Regions from separate parts of the Clostridium sp. 'White wine YQ' genome, predicted to be linked through region 1. Evidence: predicted binding sites of a transcription regulator. Region 1 holds the regulator's gene; the other holds the start of a gene.

What was found. The regulator HrcA, encoded in region 1, represses chaperone genes, less so after heat shock. The targets are predictions, from matches to a motif close to TGTTAGCACTCNNNNNNNNNGAGTGCTAACA.
Region 2: a site for HrcA is predicted at 5,334-5,364, ahead of groES (co-chaperone GroES). Genes of this name have one in related genera too.

What each region holds. Positions count from the first base shown of each region.
Region 1 is NZ_JAQYUU010000001.1:1,928,235-1,936,260, reverse strand. It holds gene PTZ02_RS09725 (stage II sporulation protein P) at 1-786, shown strand, start outside; gene PTZ02_RS09720 (hypothetical protein) at 948-1,286, shown strand; gene lepA (translation elongation factor 4) at 1,557-3,362, shown strand; gene hemW (radical SAM family heme chaperone HemW) at 3,454-4,584, shown strand; gene hrcA (heat-inducible transcriptional repressor HrcA) at 4,820-5,851, shown strand; gene grpE (nucleotide exchange factor GrpE) at 5,862-6,482, shown strand; gene dnaK (molecular chaperone DnaK) at 6,516-8,026, shown strand, end outside.
Region 2 is NZ_JAQYUU010000007.1:40,128-48,153, forward strand. It holds gene PTZ02_RS16035 (GspE/PulE family protein) at 4-1,695, opposite strand; gene PTZ02_RS16040 (prepilin peptidase) at 1,884-2,639, opposite strand; gene PTZ02_RS16045 (type II secretion system protein) at 2,837-3,214, opposite strand; gene groL (chaperonin GroEL) at 3,366-4,991, opposite strand; gene groES (co-chaperone GroES) at 5,007-5,291, opposite strand; gene PTZ02_RS16060 (TIGR01906 family membrane protein) at 5,763-6,434, shown strand; gene PTZ02_RS16065 (O-antigen ligase family protein) at 6,522-7,778, opposite strand; gene PTZ02_RS16070 (4Fe-4S dicluster domain-containing protein) at 7,895-8,026, opposite strand, start outside.

The DNA.
Region 1 (8,026 bases):
AAAAATGAAATTCCTTACTTTAAGGAATTGCCTAATAATATGGAGTATGATGAAAACACCATAGCTACACTAGACCCTTTTGAGCTTAATGATAAAAGTATAATTAAGTATACGCCAGAAGAAATGCCTAAGGAGGGCACAAATATAGTATCAAAGGCATACGATCCAAAACTTAAAAAGGCACTTAATATTGATAAGCCAGAGGTACTTATTTATCACTCACATACTATGGAATCATATTCGCCAGCAACTGCTGAGAGCAATGATCCTAATATGAGCGTAGTAGGAGTTGGGAATGCATTAACAAAAGAGCTTGAGGAAAACTATGGCATTGCAACAATACATGATACTACTATTCATTCATTATCATATGATGATAGTTATAAAAGATCAGGGGAGACCTTAAGCAAATATTTAAAAAAGTATAATAGTTTTAAAATCATTATTGATTTGCATAGAGATGCTATGGAAAATAAAACACCTGTAACAGCCACTATAAATGGTGAAAGTGTTGCAAGAATAATGTTTGTTTTAGCTCAAAATAATCAATATTATCCTAAAAATAAAGCGTTAACTGATAAGTTAAATACATTATCAAGAAATATCTTTCCAGGGCTAAGCAGAGGAATAGATGAATATAGAAGAGGAAAAGATTCTTTTAACCAAAATCAGAGTCCAAATGCAATTCTTATAGAAGTAGGGGCAAATTGTAACTCAAATGTTGAGGCACAAAATACAGCAAAGTATATAGCTAGATTATTGGCAGAAGATATAAATGGGAAATAAAGGTATAAAAAAATAAAAAATGAGCATCCTTATAGATATATATAATGCATTAAAGAATTTACATGTCACTGTTAAGCTTTTAGACGTTTCAACTAAGAGTTGGACAATGAGATGTATTATGATTTTTGCATTATATTTATAAAATCTAGGGGGTGCTTTTTTTGAAAAAGTTACGTATGATATTACCATTGTTAATTATATTAATCACTATATTTTTTGGGATTATTAAAATAAACATTATAAATACAAAAGCATTTAGTGAAAAAAATAATAATCTTCAAGGAGTAAATTTTGATAACATTAAAGATGACTTTGGAAATGAATTTTCTAATTTTATCCTTGATAAAGCAATACTTAAGATACATCAGGTTGACGGTGGAAAATATATTTTAGAGATAAACGGTCAGGAGTATAAATTAAAGGGGAATTTTAATTTTGTAAACTCAATTAAAAGCAATATTAATGGTGCTTATGAAGATATAAAAAATATATTTAAATAATTGTCATGATATTTTCAAAGTTGAGCAATATAAAAAAGCAGATGAAATTACCTAAATATCTATATAGGGTTTTTGATAGGAAACTAAACTTATACTTACATAAATAAGTTAATAGTTGAACTTAAAAACCTATAATTAGTTGACATGATGAAGGATACTTGTGTTATAATTTATCTGATTATTTTACACGGGGGTGAGTGCTGTTCTTATAACCTTAAGATAACAAGTATCAACTATTGATTATCTATAATTTATAAGAATGGATTTAATATGCAGAGTGAAAGAAGAAAACATATAAGAAATTTTTCAATAGTAGCACATATAGATCATGGTAAGTCAACTCTTGCAGATAGGTTGTTAGAAGAGACTGGAACCCTTACTCAAAGAGAAATGGAAGAGCAAGTTTTAGATAACATGGAACTTGAGAGAGAAAGAGGGATTACAATTAAATCTCAAGCTGCAAGATTAATTTATAGAAGGGATAATGGAGAAGAATATATATTAAATCTTATAGATACACCAGGTCATGTAGATTTTAACTACGAGGTTTCAAGAAGTTTAGCTGCATGTGAGGGAGCAATTCTAGTTGTTGATGCAACACAGGGGATTCAGGCGCAAACATTAGCAAATTGCTATCTTGCCTTAGATAACGATTTAGAAATCGTACCAGTTATAAACAAAATAGATCTTCCAAGTGCAAGACCTGATGAGATAAAGCAAGAAATCGAAGATGTAATTGGAATTGAAGCTCATGATGCACCTTTAATTTCAGCTAAAACTGGATTAAATATTAAAGATGTTCTAGAAGCTGTTATTGAAAAGGTTCCATATCCACAGGGAGATGAAGAAGCTCCATTAAAGGCATTAATTTTTGACTCATATTATGATAGTTATAAGGGTGTAGTTTGCTATGTTAGAGTTAGAGATGGAGTAGTTAAGCCAGGAACTCAAATTAAACTAATGGCAACAAATAAAGTATACGAAGTAACAGAAGTAGGAGTTTTCACGCCTAACTTTTTACCAATAAATCAATTAAGTGCAGGAGATGTTGGATACATTACTGCATCAATAAAAAATGTAAGAGATGCTAGAGTTGGTGATACTATTACCGAAAAGGGTAGAGAAACCTCTGAAGCATTAAAAGGATATAAGCCGGCAGTACCTATGGTATTCTCAGGAATATATCCAGTTGATGGAGCTAAATATGAAGAACTTAAGGAAGCTTTAGAGAAACTTCAAATTAATGATGCTGCTCTGAACTTTGAACCGGAAACTTCAATTGCCTTAGGATTTGGATTTAGATGTGGATTCCTTGGATTATTACATATGGAGATAATACAAGAAAGAATAGAGAGAGAGTTTAATTTAGATATTATAACTACAGCCCCATCAGTTATATATAAGGTTTATAAAACAGATGGAACTCTTATAGAATTAACAAACCCAACTAATTTACCTCCAATGACTGAGATTGATTATATGGAAGAACCTATGGTAAAGGCTTCAATAATTTCACCAACAGATTATACTGGTGCAGTTATGGAGTTATGTCAAGAAAAAAGAGGTAACTTTATAGATATGGAATATTTAGAAGCAACAAGAGTTGTTATTCATTATGATATTCCGTTAAATGAAATTGTTTATGATTTCTTTGATACCCTTAAATCAAGAACTAAGGGATATGCATCCTTAGATTATGAATTAAAGGGATATGTAAGAACTGAATTAGTAAAATTAGATATTTTATTAAATGGTGATTCAGTGGATGCACTTTCAATGATTGTTCCAAAAGAAAGAGCATATAGCAGAGGAAGAGCGATTGCAGAAAAGTTAAAAGAAATTATACCAAGACAACTTTTTGAAATACCTATTCAAGCTACAGTTGGAGCTAAAGTAATAGCTAGAGAAACCGTAAAAGCTATGAGAAAAGATGTATTAGCAAAATGTTATGGTGGAGATATTTCTAGAAAGAAGAAACTTCTAGAGAAACAAAAAGAAGGAAAGAAGAGAATGAGACAGGTAGGTTCGGTGGAAGTACCTCAAGAAGCATTCATGGCAGTTTTAAAAGTAGATTAAATATAAAACTCAGAGGGATAAAGGATTTTAGAAGTATATTTAAAATCCTAAGTTCCTTCTGAGTTTTAATTATAATTAGGAGGCAATTATAATGAAAAACATTTCTTTATATATACATATTCCTTTTTGTAAACAAAAGTGCATGTATTGTGATTTTCCATCTTATAGTGGAAAAGATGCATTGATGGAGGAATATATAAATTCATTGTGCAAAGAAATATCTAGAGAAGCATCAAAGTATAGTTATAATACCGTGTTTATTGGAGGTGGAACTCCAAGTTATTTAAACGAAGAGGATTTAACTAAGCTTCTTAAAGAAATAAATAAATTGTCCTTAAATAGAGAGTTAGAGTTTACCATGGAATGTAATCCAGGAAGCCTAACAGAAGAAAAATTACAAATCATGAAAAGTTATGGTGTAAATAGATTAAGTTTAGGATTACAAAGTACTAAAAATAGTATCCTTAAAGAAATAGGAAGGATTCATAGCTTTGAGGAATTCAAAAGTAATTATTCTTTAGCGAGAGAAATGGGATTTAATAATATAAATGTTGATATAATGTTTGGATTGCCAAATCAATCAGTAGAAGATTTTAAAAACACTTTAAGTGAAATAACTGAGCTAAATCCAGAGCATATTTCTGCTTATTCTCTCATAATCGAGGAAGGAACGGCTTTTTATAACTTATGGGAAAAGGACAAACTAAAGTTACCCTCTGAGGATGAGGAAAGAGAAATGTATGAGTATTGTGTGGATTACTTGAACGAAAAAGGATATTTACAATATGAAATCTCAAATTTTTCAAAGGAAGACAAAGAATGCAGACACAATAAGGTATATTGGGAGCTAGATGAATATTTAGGCTGTGGATCTTCTTCAGCTTCATTAATAGATGGAAAACGAATAAAAAATACAGAAAATATAAAGGAATATATAGAAGCGATTAACAGTAATAAAAGTGCTAATATTGAAACTATTAATTTAAAGGAAGGAGATTTAATTGAAGAATTTATGTTTTTAGGCTTAAGAAAAAAAGAAGGAATCGATGAAGCTATATTTAAGAAAAAATTTAATAAAGAAATAGATAGTATATATGAAAAAGTTATAAATTTTCACATAAGTGAGGGTTTATTAATACGAGAAAAAGGAAAGATATATTTAAGTAAAAAAGGCATAGAACTAAGTAATTATGTTATGAAAGACTTTATTTTAGATAAGTAACTGTAAATTTGTTATCTTTGAATTTATCATAATCATGTAAATATTTTTGAAAATTATAGTAATAAGGAGATTAATGGAGTAACTTAGAGCAAATAATAGTTTTTCTTTAAAAACAATAAAAAAGCAAACATTATTATACTATCTGTTAATTGACAAAAAAACTTAGAAATAATATATTTAAATCGTAGTCATTAGCACTCGATTGTAATGAGTGCTAACAAAAAGAGGTGAAACTATGTCAATAGATGATAGAAAGATAAGAATTCTACAAGCTATAATTAATGATTACGTGAAAACAGCTGAACCTGTAGGTTCAAGAACACTATCAAAGAAATATGACTTAGGAATAAGTTCTGCAACTATAAGAAATGAAATGGCAGATCTAGAAGAGATGGGATATTTAGAGCAACCTCATGCGTCTGCAGGAAGAGTTCCCTCTAGCAAAGGCTACAGACTTTATGTTGATAAGCTTATGGAATATAAAACCTTAAGCACAGAAGAAGAGTTAATGATAAAAAAATATATTATTGATATGGCTTTATTTGAAGTTGATAAGGTGTTAAAACAAACTTCAACATTATTATCAGAACTTACTAGATTAACTTGTGTTGTAAAAGCTCCTTCGGTTAAAAAGAGCTATATGAAATCAGCTCAGCTTGTTAAGATAGATGATTTTAATGTTCTCTGCATAATAGTAACAGACAATGGAGTTGTAAAGAATGGTTTGCTTAGAGTAAGCAGAAGTTTAAGCCCAGAAGTTTTAAATAAAATAAATAATATATTAAATGAGAGACTTGTTAATTTAACAATTGAAGAAATCAATCTTGAAGTAATTAATAGGTTAACATTAGAGTTAAAAGGCTTTGATGAAATTCTAAATGGAATGTTATCTTTGCTTTATGAAACCCTTAAATCCTCTAACTCTTCGGAGGTTTTTATGGAAGGTACAACCAATATATTTAATTACTCTGAATATAACGATATAGAAAGAGCTAAAGAAATACTAGAACTTTTGTATAATAAGGAATACGTTAATGAACTTATTACCACAGACAAAGGTATTTCAATAAAGATTGGTGATGAAAACTTCTTACCACAAGCTAAAGACTGTAGTGTCATTACTGCAGAATATACTTTGGGAGAAAGACCGCTAGGTACTATAGGACTTATCGGGCCAAGGAGAATAGATTACTCAAAGGTAATATCTATTATGGCTGAGGTAATGAAAGAGCTAAATACTTTGTTTAATAAGCAAAGCTTAAAATAATACTAGAGAGATGAGGTGTGATTTCTTGACAAAAAAGGAGAATACAACTGAAGAATTTGAAAATGAAAATTTAGAAGTAGAGGAAGACGCAAACTTAGAAGAAACTTTAGAAGAAGCTGAAGTTTCAGAAGATAAAGAATTTGAAGAAGTTTTATCAATCGAAGAGATCTTAAAAGAGAAAAACACAAAATTAAGTGATGAAAACACTAAATTGAATAATGAGATTGAAGCATTAAAAGATAGACTATTAAGAATAACTGCAGAATATGAAAACTTCAGAAAAAGAACTCAAAAAGAAAAAGAAGGTATCTATACTGATGCAACTACTGATGTAATTAAAGAAATTCTTCCAGTTTTAGATAACCTAGAAAGAGCTTTAGCAGTAGATGGATCTATTGAAGATCTAAAAAAAGGAATAGAAATGACTCAAAGAGGATTTAATGGAGCACTAGAAAAACTTGGTGTAGAAGAAATAGATGCCTCAGGAGATTTTGATCCAAATCTTCATCAAGCAGTTATGCATGAACAAAATGAAGATTTTGGTCCAAACAAAATAGCAGAAGTTTTCTTAAAAGGTTATAAGAAATCTGATAAAGTAATTAGATATTCAATGGTTAAAGTTGTAAACTAGCAAAATTTATTTGATAAATAGGAGGATATTATTATGGGAAAAGTAATAGGAATTGATTTAGGAACCACAAACTCTTGTGTAGCTGTTATGGAAGGAGGAGATCCAGTAGTTATAGCTAATGCTGAAGGTGCTAGAACTACTCCATCAGTTGTTTCATTCCAAGCTAATGGAGAAAGATTAGTAGGTCAAGTTGCTAAAAGACAGGCAATCACAAATCCTGATAAAACTATAATTTCAATAAAGAGACACATGGGAACAAACCATAAGGTAAACATAGATGGAAAGGATCATTCACCACAAGAAATATCAGCAATGGTTCTTCAAAAGATTAAAGCTGATGCTGAAAGTTATTTAGGTGAAACTGTAACTCAAGCAGTTATAACAGTACCAGCATACTTTAATGATTCTCAAAGACAAGCAACTAAAGATGCAGGAAGAATAGCTGGATTAGAAGTGTTAAGAATTATAAACGAACCAACAGCTGCAGCTTTAGCATATGGTATGGATAAAATGGATACTAACCAAAGAATATTTGTATATGACTTAGGTGGTGGTACATTCGACGTATCAATACTTGAACTAGGAGATGGAGTTTTCGAAGTTAAAGCAACTAATGGAGATACACGCCTAGGTGGAGATGACTTTGACCAAAAAGTTATAGATTATATAGCAGATACATTTAAAGCTGAAAATGGAATAGATTTAAAGAACGATAAGATGGCACTTCAAAGATTAAAAGAAGCAGCAGAAAAAGCTAAGATTGAATTATCATCTTCAACTCAAACAATAATCAATTTACCATTTATAACAGCTGATGCAACAGGTCCAAAGCACATAGATTTAACATTAACTAGAGCAAAATTCAATGAATTAACTCATGATCTAGTACAAAGAACTATTGAACCTATGAGAAAAGCATTAAATGATGCTGGATTATCTATAGGGGATATTGATAAAGTATTATTAGTTGGTGGATCAACTAGAATACCAGCAGTTCAAGATGCAGTTAAAGAATTTACAGGAAAAGAACCTTCAAAAGGAGTTAACCCAGACGAATGTGTTGCGGTAGGAGCTGCAATTCAAGGTGGAGTTTTAACTGGAGATGTTAAGGATGTATTATTACTAGACGTAACTCCATTAACTCTAGGAATTGAAACAATGGGTGGAATAGCTACACCATTAATTGAAAGAAATACAACAATACCAGCTAAGAAGAGCCAAATCTTCTCAACTGCAGCAGATGGTCAAACAAGTGTTGAAATCCATGTAGTTCAAGGGGAAAGACAAATGGCTGCTGACAACAAAACTTTAGGTAGATTTACTCTATCTGGAATTGCACCAGCACCAAGAGGAATTCCACAAATCGAAGTTACATTTGATATAGATGCTAATGGTATAGTTAAAGTATCTGCACAAGATAAAGGAACTGGTAAAGAAGCTAATATTACAATAACAGCTTCAACTAACCTTTCTGATGATGAAATAGATAAGGCAGTAAAAGAAGCAGAAAGATTTGCTGAAGAAGATAAGAAGAGAAAAGAAGC
Region 2 (8,026 bases), on a different contig from region 1:
CCCTTATTCCTTAAAGAAAGCTATCGTTGCCAATTCTTCTATGGTGGTTACCCCATCTAGAACAAGTTCTTTACATGCTTCACTTAATGTTCTCATTCCATTTTTTATAGATAAGTCCATAAGGAGATTTGAATCTCTAGAGTTAAGAATTAAATCCCTATGTTCTCTTGTTATCTCCATTATTTCATATATTCCAACTCTTCCTACATAGCCTGTCCCATTACAAAATCCACAACCTTTACCTTTATATAGGGTTACAGATTTATCATTATGTTCACCCAGAATAGTCTTTTCATAAAGAGATGCTTCATATTCTTCTTTGCAATTAGGACAAATCTTTTTAACTAGTCTTTGTGCTATTACTCCTGCTAAAGACGTAGCAACTAGATATGGTTTTACTCCCATATCTACCAATCTCAATATTGAAGAAGGTGCATCATTAGTGTGTAGCGTACTTAACACTAAATGCCCTGTAATAGCTGACCTAACTGCAATTTCAGCAGTTTCACTATCTCTAATTTCACCAATCATAATAACATCTGGATCTTGTCTTAATATGGATCTCAGACCACTGGCAAAGGTTAATCCAGCTTTGCTATGAACATTAACTTGGTTAATTCCTTTTAAGGTATACTCCACTGGATCTTCTACAGTTACAATGTTCAAATCACCAGTATTTAATTCATTTAGAACCGTATATAAGGTTGTAGATTTTCCACTACCTGTAGGTCCTGTAACAAGAACTATTCCATGGGGTGATTTAGTTATTCTCTCTAGAGTTTCTAAATCTTTTTCTCCAAGTCCTAGTTTTTCTTTTCCAATTTGATAACTATCTCTATCTAATATTCTAATAACTATTTTTTCTCCTGATACTACTGGCAGAATAGATACTCTTAAATCTAGATTTTTCTTCCCTACCTTAGTTAATATTCTTCCATCTTGAGGTACTCTTTTTTCTGCTATATTTAAGTTTGCAAGTATCTTTATTCTTGTAACTAATGCTGCTTGACTTTCAACCTGTAAATTATTTATTGTTCTTAGTTGTCCATCAATTCTATATCTTATTCTTATTTCATCCTCAAAAGGTTCAATATGAATATCTGATGCCCTCATTTCAATAGCATTTTTGAATAGATAATCTATCATTTTTACTACTGGAGCATTTCTTATATCATCTAATTCTTCTTCAACATGATCCTGTATTTCTTTAGCAACTAATTTTTCTTTGGAAAGTTCTTCTGCTGCCTTTATAACTTTCTGACCAGAATACAGCATTTCGATGTGTTTCTTTATCTGCTCTCTTGTGCTAATATATGATTCCACTTCAAAACCAGAGGATATGGATACATCATCTATCGCAAATATATTAAGTGGATCCCACATAGCAATTAATATTTTATTATCCTTAAAACCAAATGGTATTAATTCATGTTTAATACAAACACTTTCCGGAACTGCTTTAAGTGCCCTTTTATCAAAAGAAGTGATATTTAGATTTATACGAGTAATCCCTGTCTGCTTTTCTAACACTTCCATAATATCTTCAGCTGTTACCATAGCCGATTCTATCAATATTTCGCCAATTTTCTTCCCTGTTATCTTTTGTTTCCTAAGGGCTTCATGTAATTGAGGTACTGTAATCTTCCCGAATTCCACTAGCATATCCCCTAAGCGTCTCTTAATTACTCCATCCATTGTATCTCCCTCTAAAACCTTAGATATCCTAAATTGTCCCACCTAGTGTCATAAATTCAGTATATCTTTATAGTTTAAATTAATCAATAAAAAAAATGTGACATTTCTTGGGATTTGTCAACATTTTTCTTCAAATTTATATACTATTATTAAACTTTAGATTCAATATAATTTTACAAATAATTTCATTAACTTAAATTCAAAAAATTCATATACCAAGATATAATTTCATTACCTAAAAATAATGAAATCATTGCACCAATAAACAAGAAAGGACCAAAGGCTACTGCATCTCTTTTAGTTTTCTTTTTAAGAATAATTAGAGCTCCTCCAACTATTCCTCCAATTATAAAGGATAGAAGCAGTGTTAAAATCATGTTTTGCCATCCTAAAAAAATACCACATATAGCAGCTATCTCTATATCTCCTTCTCCCATTCCACCTGCAATAAACACTATTCCGCCTATAACTACTACACCAATAATTAACCCTATTATATAAGGCCAAATGTCAACATTTAAATATATTTTTTCTATTAACATCATAATGATTCCAATAGCTATACATGAATATGTTGTTACAGAATAAACATCTTGAGTATTAAAATCAATTACAGCTATTACAATTAAAAACACAATCATTATAAAGTACTTAAGTGCAAAAATTGTCAAACCATATTCTTTAAAGACGAAATAAAAGAGTATTCCTGTAAATAATTCTAATATAGGATATTTAATAGATATCTTTTCACCACAGTTTCTACATTTACCTCCTAAAAATATATAACTTAGTACTGGTATTAAATCATAAGCTTTAATTTCAGTTGAACAGTTTGTACAATGTGATGGAGGATATGCTATTGATTCCCCTAAAGGTATTCTATATATGCACACATTCAAAAAGCTTCCAATAGTTAGTCCAATTATAAATATCAATATTCCCATATTTTCTCCAATCACTTCTTAGATAAATTTAAATCTATATTAATTATAATATTTTTATACAACATTTCATATATATGTAAATAAATTTTCTTAACATTCTTCACTCGGAGTTCCTATAGGGTTTTTATAGGAAACTTAATTTATTAGTTTAACTTAAAACCCTATAGCTTAATTAGATAAAAGTCTCCAATATATAATTAACTTGTTGTTACAGATATTGTTCCATCTCCACCAATGGTAAAATCTTTTTCTTCATTAAGAATAGCCTGACATTGTGAGAGTTTTAAAGATTCAATCATTGATGTTTCTTTTTCAAAATCAACTCTCTCATCTGCTGATATGTATGAATCGAAATCGCTAACAAGAGTATCTGCAGGAATAGGTGAATTATTCTTAGCATTATACATCTCTGCATTTGTCACTACTGTTCTAACTTGTGATAGTACTTTTACTTTTTTTGCTTGATTCATATACTTAGATACTCTAGGAACTAATGCCACAGCTAAAATCCCTATTATGGCCATTACTGCAACAACCTCAATTAAAGTAAAGCCTTTTCTTTTTCTTCTATTCAATATAGTATACCTCCTTTCTAAAACATTGTCTAAAGCATTGCCATAAAAGTTCTATCCTAATCAGCCTATTTTTTTTCTTAACTTATTTTATAAAAAAATAAAGGAAGGTATTCCAAAGATACCTTCCTTTACAAATAAAAATATTTTATTTTTAATACATTCCATCCATTCCCATACCAGCTGGATTAGGCATTGGTGGATTTTTTTCTGGAATATCTACTACAGCTGCTTCTGTAGTTAAGAATGTAGATGCTACTGATGCTGCATTTTGAAGCGCACTTCTTGTAACCTTAGTTGGATCAACAATACCTGCCTTAAGCATGTTAGTGTATTCTCCATTTAAAGCATCATATCCAATTCCAGCTTCACTATTTTTAACTTTTTCTATTATAACAGAACCCTCAACCCCTGCATTGGCTGCAATTTGTCTCATTGGTTCTTCTAAAGCTCTTACAATTATGTTTATACCAACTTGGCTGTCAACAACATCTGTTGTTAATGCTGCAACTTTGCCTATTACATTAACATAAGCTGTTCCACCACCTGGTACTATTCCTTCTTCTACAGCTGCTTTAGTTGCTGCTAAAGCATCCTCAATTCTAAGCTTTCTTTCTTTTAACTCGGTTTCTGTAGCTGCACCAACTTTAATAACTGCTACTCCGCCAGCAAGTTTAGCTAGTCTTTCTTGAAGCTTTTCTCTATCAAAATCTGAAGTTGTTTCTTCTATTTGACTCTTTAATTGACCAACTCTAGCCTTTATTTCTTCTTTATTTCCTCTTCCATTTACAATAACAGTATTATCTTTAGATATCTTAACACTTTCTGCTTGACCAAGCATATCTAATGTTGTTTCTTTTAAGTCTCTTCCTAATTCTTCTGATACAACTGTTCCTCCAGTTAATACTGCTATATCTTGAAGCATATCCTTTCTTCTATCACCAAAACCTGGTGCCTTAACAGCTACACATGTAAATGTACCTTTTAACTTATTTACAATTAGAGTAGCCATTGCTTCTCCCTCAATATCCTCTGCAACAATCAATAATTTTCTTCCAGTTTGAACTATTTGCTCTAGTACAGGAAGTATTTCTTGAATATTTGTGATCTTTTTATCTGTTATCAATATATATGGATTATCTAAAACTGCTTCCATTTTTTCAGTATCAGTTACCATGTATGCAGAAACATATCCTCTATCAAATTGCATACCTTCAACTACGTCTAATTCAGTACCCATTGATTTAGATTCCTCAACAGTAATTACACCTTCGTTACCAACCTTCTCCATAGCATCAGATATTAACTTACCTATTGTTTCATCTGCAGCTGAAATTGCAGCAACCCTAGCAATATCTTCTTTACCATTTACTGGTTTAGAGATGTTTTGAATTTCTTCTACAGCTTTTTCCACAGCTAATCTTATTCCATTTCTAATAAGCATTGGATTAGCGCCTGCAGTTACATTCTTTAATCCTTCTCTAATTATTGCTTGTGCTAACAAAGTAGCTGTAGTTGTTCCATCTCCTGCTACATCATTAGTCTTTGTAGATACTTCTTTAACTAATTGAGCTCCCATATTTTCATATGGATCTTCTAATTCTATTTCTCTAGCTATAGTAACTCCATCATTTGTAATTAACGGAGTACCGAATTTCTTATCTAAAACTACATTTCTTCCCTTAGGTCCTAAAGTAACCTTTACTGTATCAGCTAGCTTATCAACACCAGCTTGCATAGATCTTCTAGCCTCTTCACCAAATATAATTGTCTTAGCCATTTTGTTACCTCCTTATTATTCTACTATTGCTAAAATGTCGTCTTGTTTTAATATTGTGTACTCTTCTCCATCAAGTTTAACTTCTGTACCTGCATATTTAGAGAATAATACTTTATCCCCCACCTTAACTTCCATAGGGATTCTGTTGCCATCTACTACTGCTCCAGGTCCTACTGCTACAACCTCAGCTTCTTGTGGTTTTTCTTTAGCAGTTCCTGTTAATACGATTCCGCTTTTTGTTTTTTCTTCTGCTTCTAATCTTTTAATTACTACTCTGTCTCCAAGTGGTTTAACTCTCATTACAACCCCTCCTTAATTTATATTAATTAATATTTATCAAATTGTTAGCACTCGTTTAAGTAGAGTGCTAATACAATTATTATAATAAATAAATAATCCTTTAATTTCAAATTAAATAGTTCTTTTTATATGCTATATATTAGCCAAAATATAGGATTATTGCAAAATACTTAGTGTTTTCTCTAAAATGCTATTATTTTCTATATAAATTAATTTTTTTCGAAAATCATAATAACCTCACACCTCATTTATCTTAGACATACTAAAAATCGTCATAGCGAATATGCGACTTGGATTTTTTCTCATATCTCCCTTTCCACACATAGGGTAGAAAACTTGACAGGCTACTAATTCTATTTTTTAGCTAGCATTTATATTCTAGATATAATAAAATATTACTTAAGCCTAGATAAAATAAAGGTTTTAAATTAAAACCATTTGTTATTATTAACAAAAAGGAGTAACTATATAATGAAAATATCAAAATCTTCTTCAATTTATACAATTTTGAAACAATGGCTATTTTATATATGCTATTTTATCTTTTCTATTACTTTAGCCTTTAAAGTAATTATAAATCTCACTCCCTTTTATAAACTATTAATGAATATCTATAATATACCAAGTCAGGTGTCTATGAATGCCCAAAATATTTATTCTGATTTTACAGAGTTAATGAAATATTTGAGAAGTTATAAGCTCTTAGATTTTCCATTAAAATATTTTAAGTACTCCCCTGAAGGTAAGTTTCATTTCGATGAAGTAAGAGTTTTGTTTTTAAAAATGGATATACTTTTTTGGATAAGCTTAATAGTTTTAATTATATTTATGTACTTTTATAGGAAAAATATAAAAGGCTTATTTTCAAGATATATCAAGTTTTTAATTACGTTGCTTATTCTTTGTGGTTTTATTGCTATGCCAATAATAATTAATTTTTCATGGTCTTTTGAAAAATTCCACAAGATATTTTTTAACAATAATGATTGGTTATTCGACCCTGTAACTGATCCAATAATCAATGCACTACCTGAAGAGGTTTTTTCAAGCTATCTTATAGCTATTGTAGCTATTTTCTTCATACTTTTATTGATTCCACAATTAATTAAACATTTTTCATCAAAAAATAAAAGTCTTTCATAAGACAATAACATATCTAAAAGTCCTCAATACTTATATTTATTGAGGACTAATTTATTGCCTTTATTTATTGATTATTGAATTGCTTCATTATATTAATAAATCATTCTTCAAATCTCTTTTAATATCAATATTATTACTAGCGCCTAAAAGAAGCCAAAATAAAGGTGCCACATTTATAACACTTATATTAAAGAAGCTTTGAACCAAATACCCAATTATAGTAATGCTAAAAAGAAAACTCACTTCATTTTTGAAAATACTTTTTAAATTATCTTTAATTACAAATATTAAGAATAACAAATAAGCTAAAAGTGCTGGAATTCCCATTGTAGAACTTATCTGTAAAAATTCATTATGTGCTTTATCTATAACAGAGCCATGTTCTTGAATCCATACAATTCCTTCATTTGTGAATTCTTTCTCGATTACATATCTAAATGTATCAGGTCCACTGCCTAAAAAAGGATGCGCCTCTGTTGTCTTAATGGCTAAATTCCATATATAAATTCTCCCAGAACCAGAATCTTCACTCATGGCCTCTGTATCTTTAGCCAATTGCTCTCCTCTCCCCTTTATCGAACCACTAGTACTGTTATTTACTACTACAGCAATCACGGTAAAAATTATCAATATTATACCTATTCTTTTTAGATATACTTTATCATTTTTTCTAATAACATATATTAATCCTATTAATGAATATATTAGGAATGCTAACCATCCACTTCTGGTAAGTGTACATAGCAGTGATGAAAACAGAATTGTCGCTGCAACTAAAAATTTTATCCTACCTTTTAAAATATATAGTCCTAATATAATAGGAAGAAATAAAGTAATGTACGTAGAAAGAAAATTTCTATTACCCAAAGTTCCTATAGAATTATTCTTTATTAATGCATGATAAGTATCCTTCGGAATTGGATCTATACCATAATACTGAAATATGCTATAAATTGCTATTATTATTGTCACTACCGTAATAAACCTAATTGCTTTTTTATCTATAATTAAATATCTTTTGGCTGTATAGTAGATAATTCCATAGAATATTATCATTATTAATCCTTCATACCGCACCTCATTGCCTAGAACTGAAATAATAATATTCATTGAAAAATATGTACTAATTAATACAAATAATATAAAAATCATTAATGTTACATCTTTTTTATCAATAACTAACTTCTTTCTATCAAGAAACAAAATCATAATTAATAAAGGACACATAACGTATAAAAATATAGCTTTAGGTAAATAGTAACTGTCATCTCCATAAGGATACATGATAAGTGGCATTATTCCTGCAATAAATGTTAGAATCAATGTTGCTTCTTTTTTATACATTTTGCCCTCCTTGTTTTCAGAATGATTAAATTCAAAATTTCTTTATATTACTATATTATATTGGTATTTTTTACAAAAATAAAGAGCTTGCATACACAAGCTCCTATTATTATAAACTATCTTTCAAGATTTATATCATGAAATCCTTCTATTTTATCATTTGCAAGAACTGCTTTTTTACTACCTGTAGCATTTAATTTATTAAACACTGCTTTTGCTCTCATTGGAGCAATCATTCTTCCTGCACC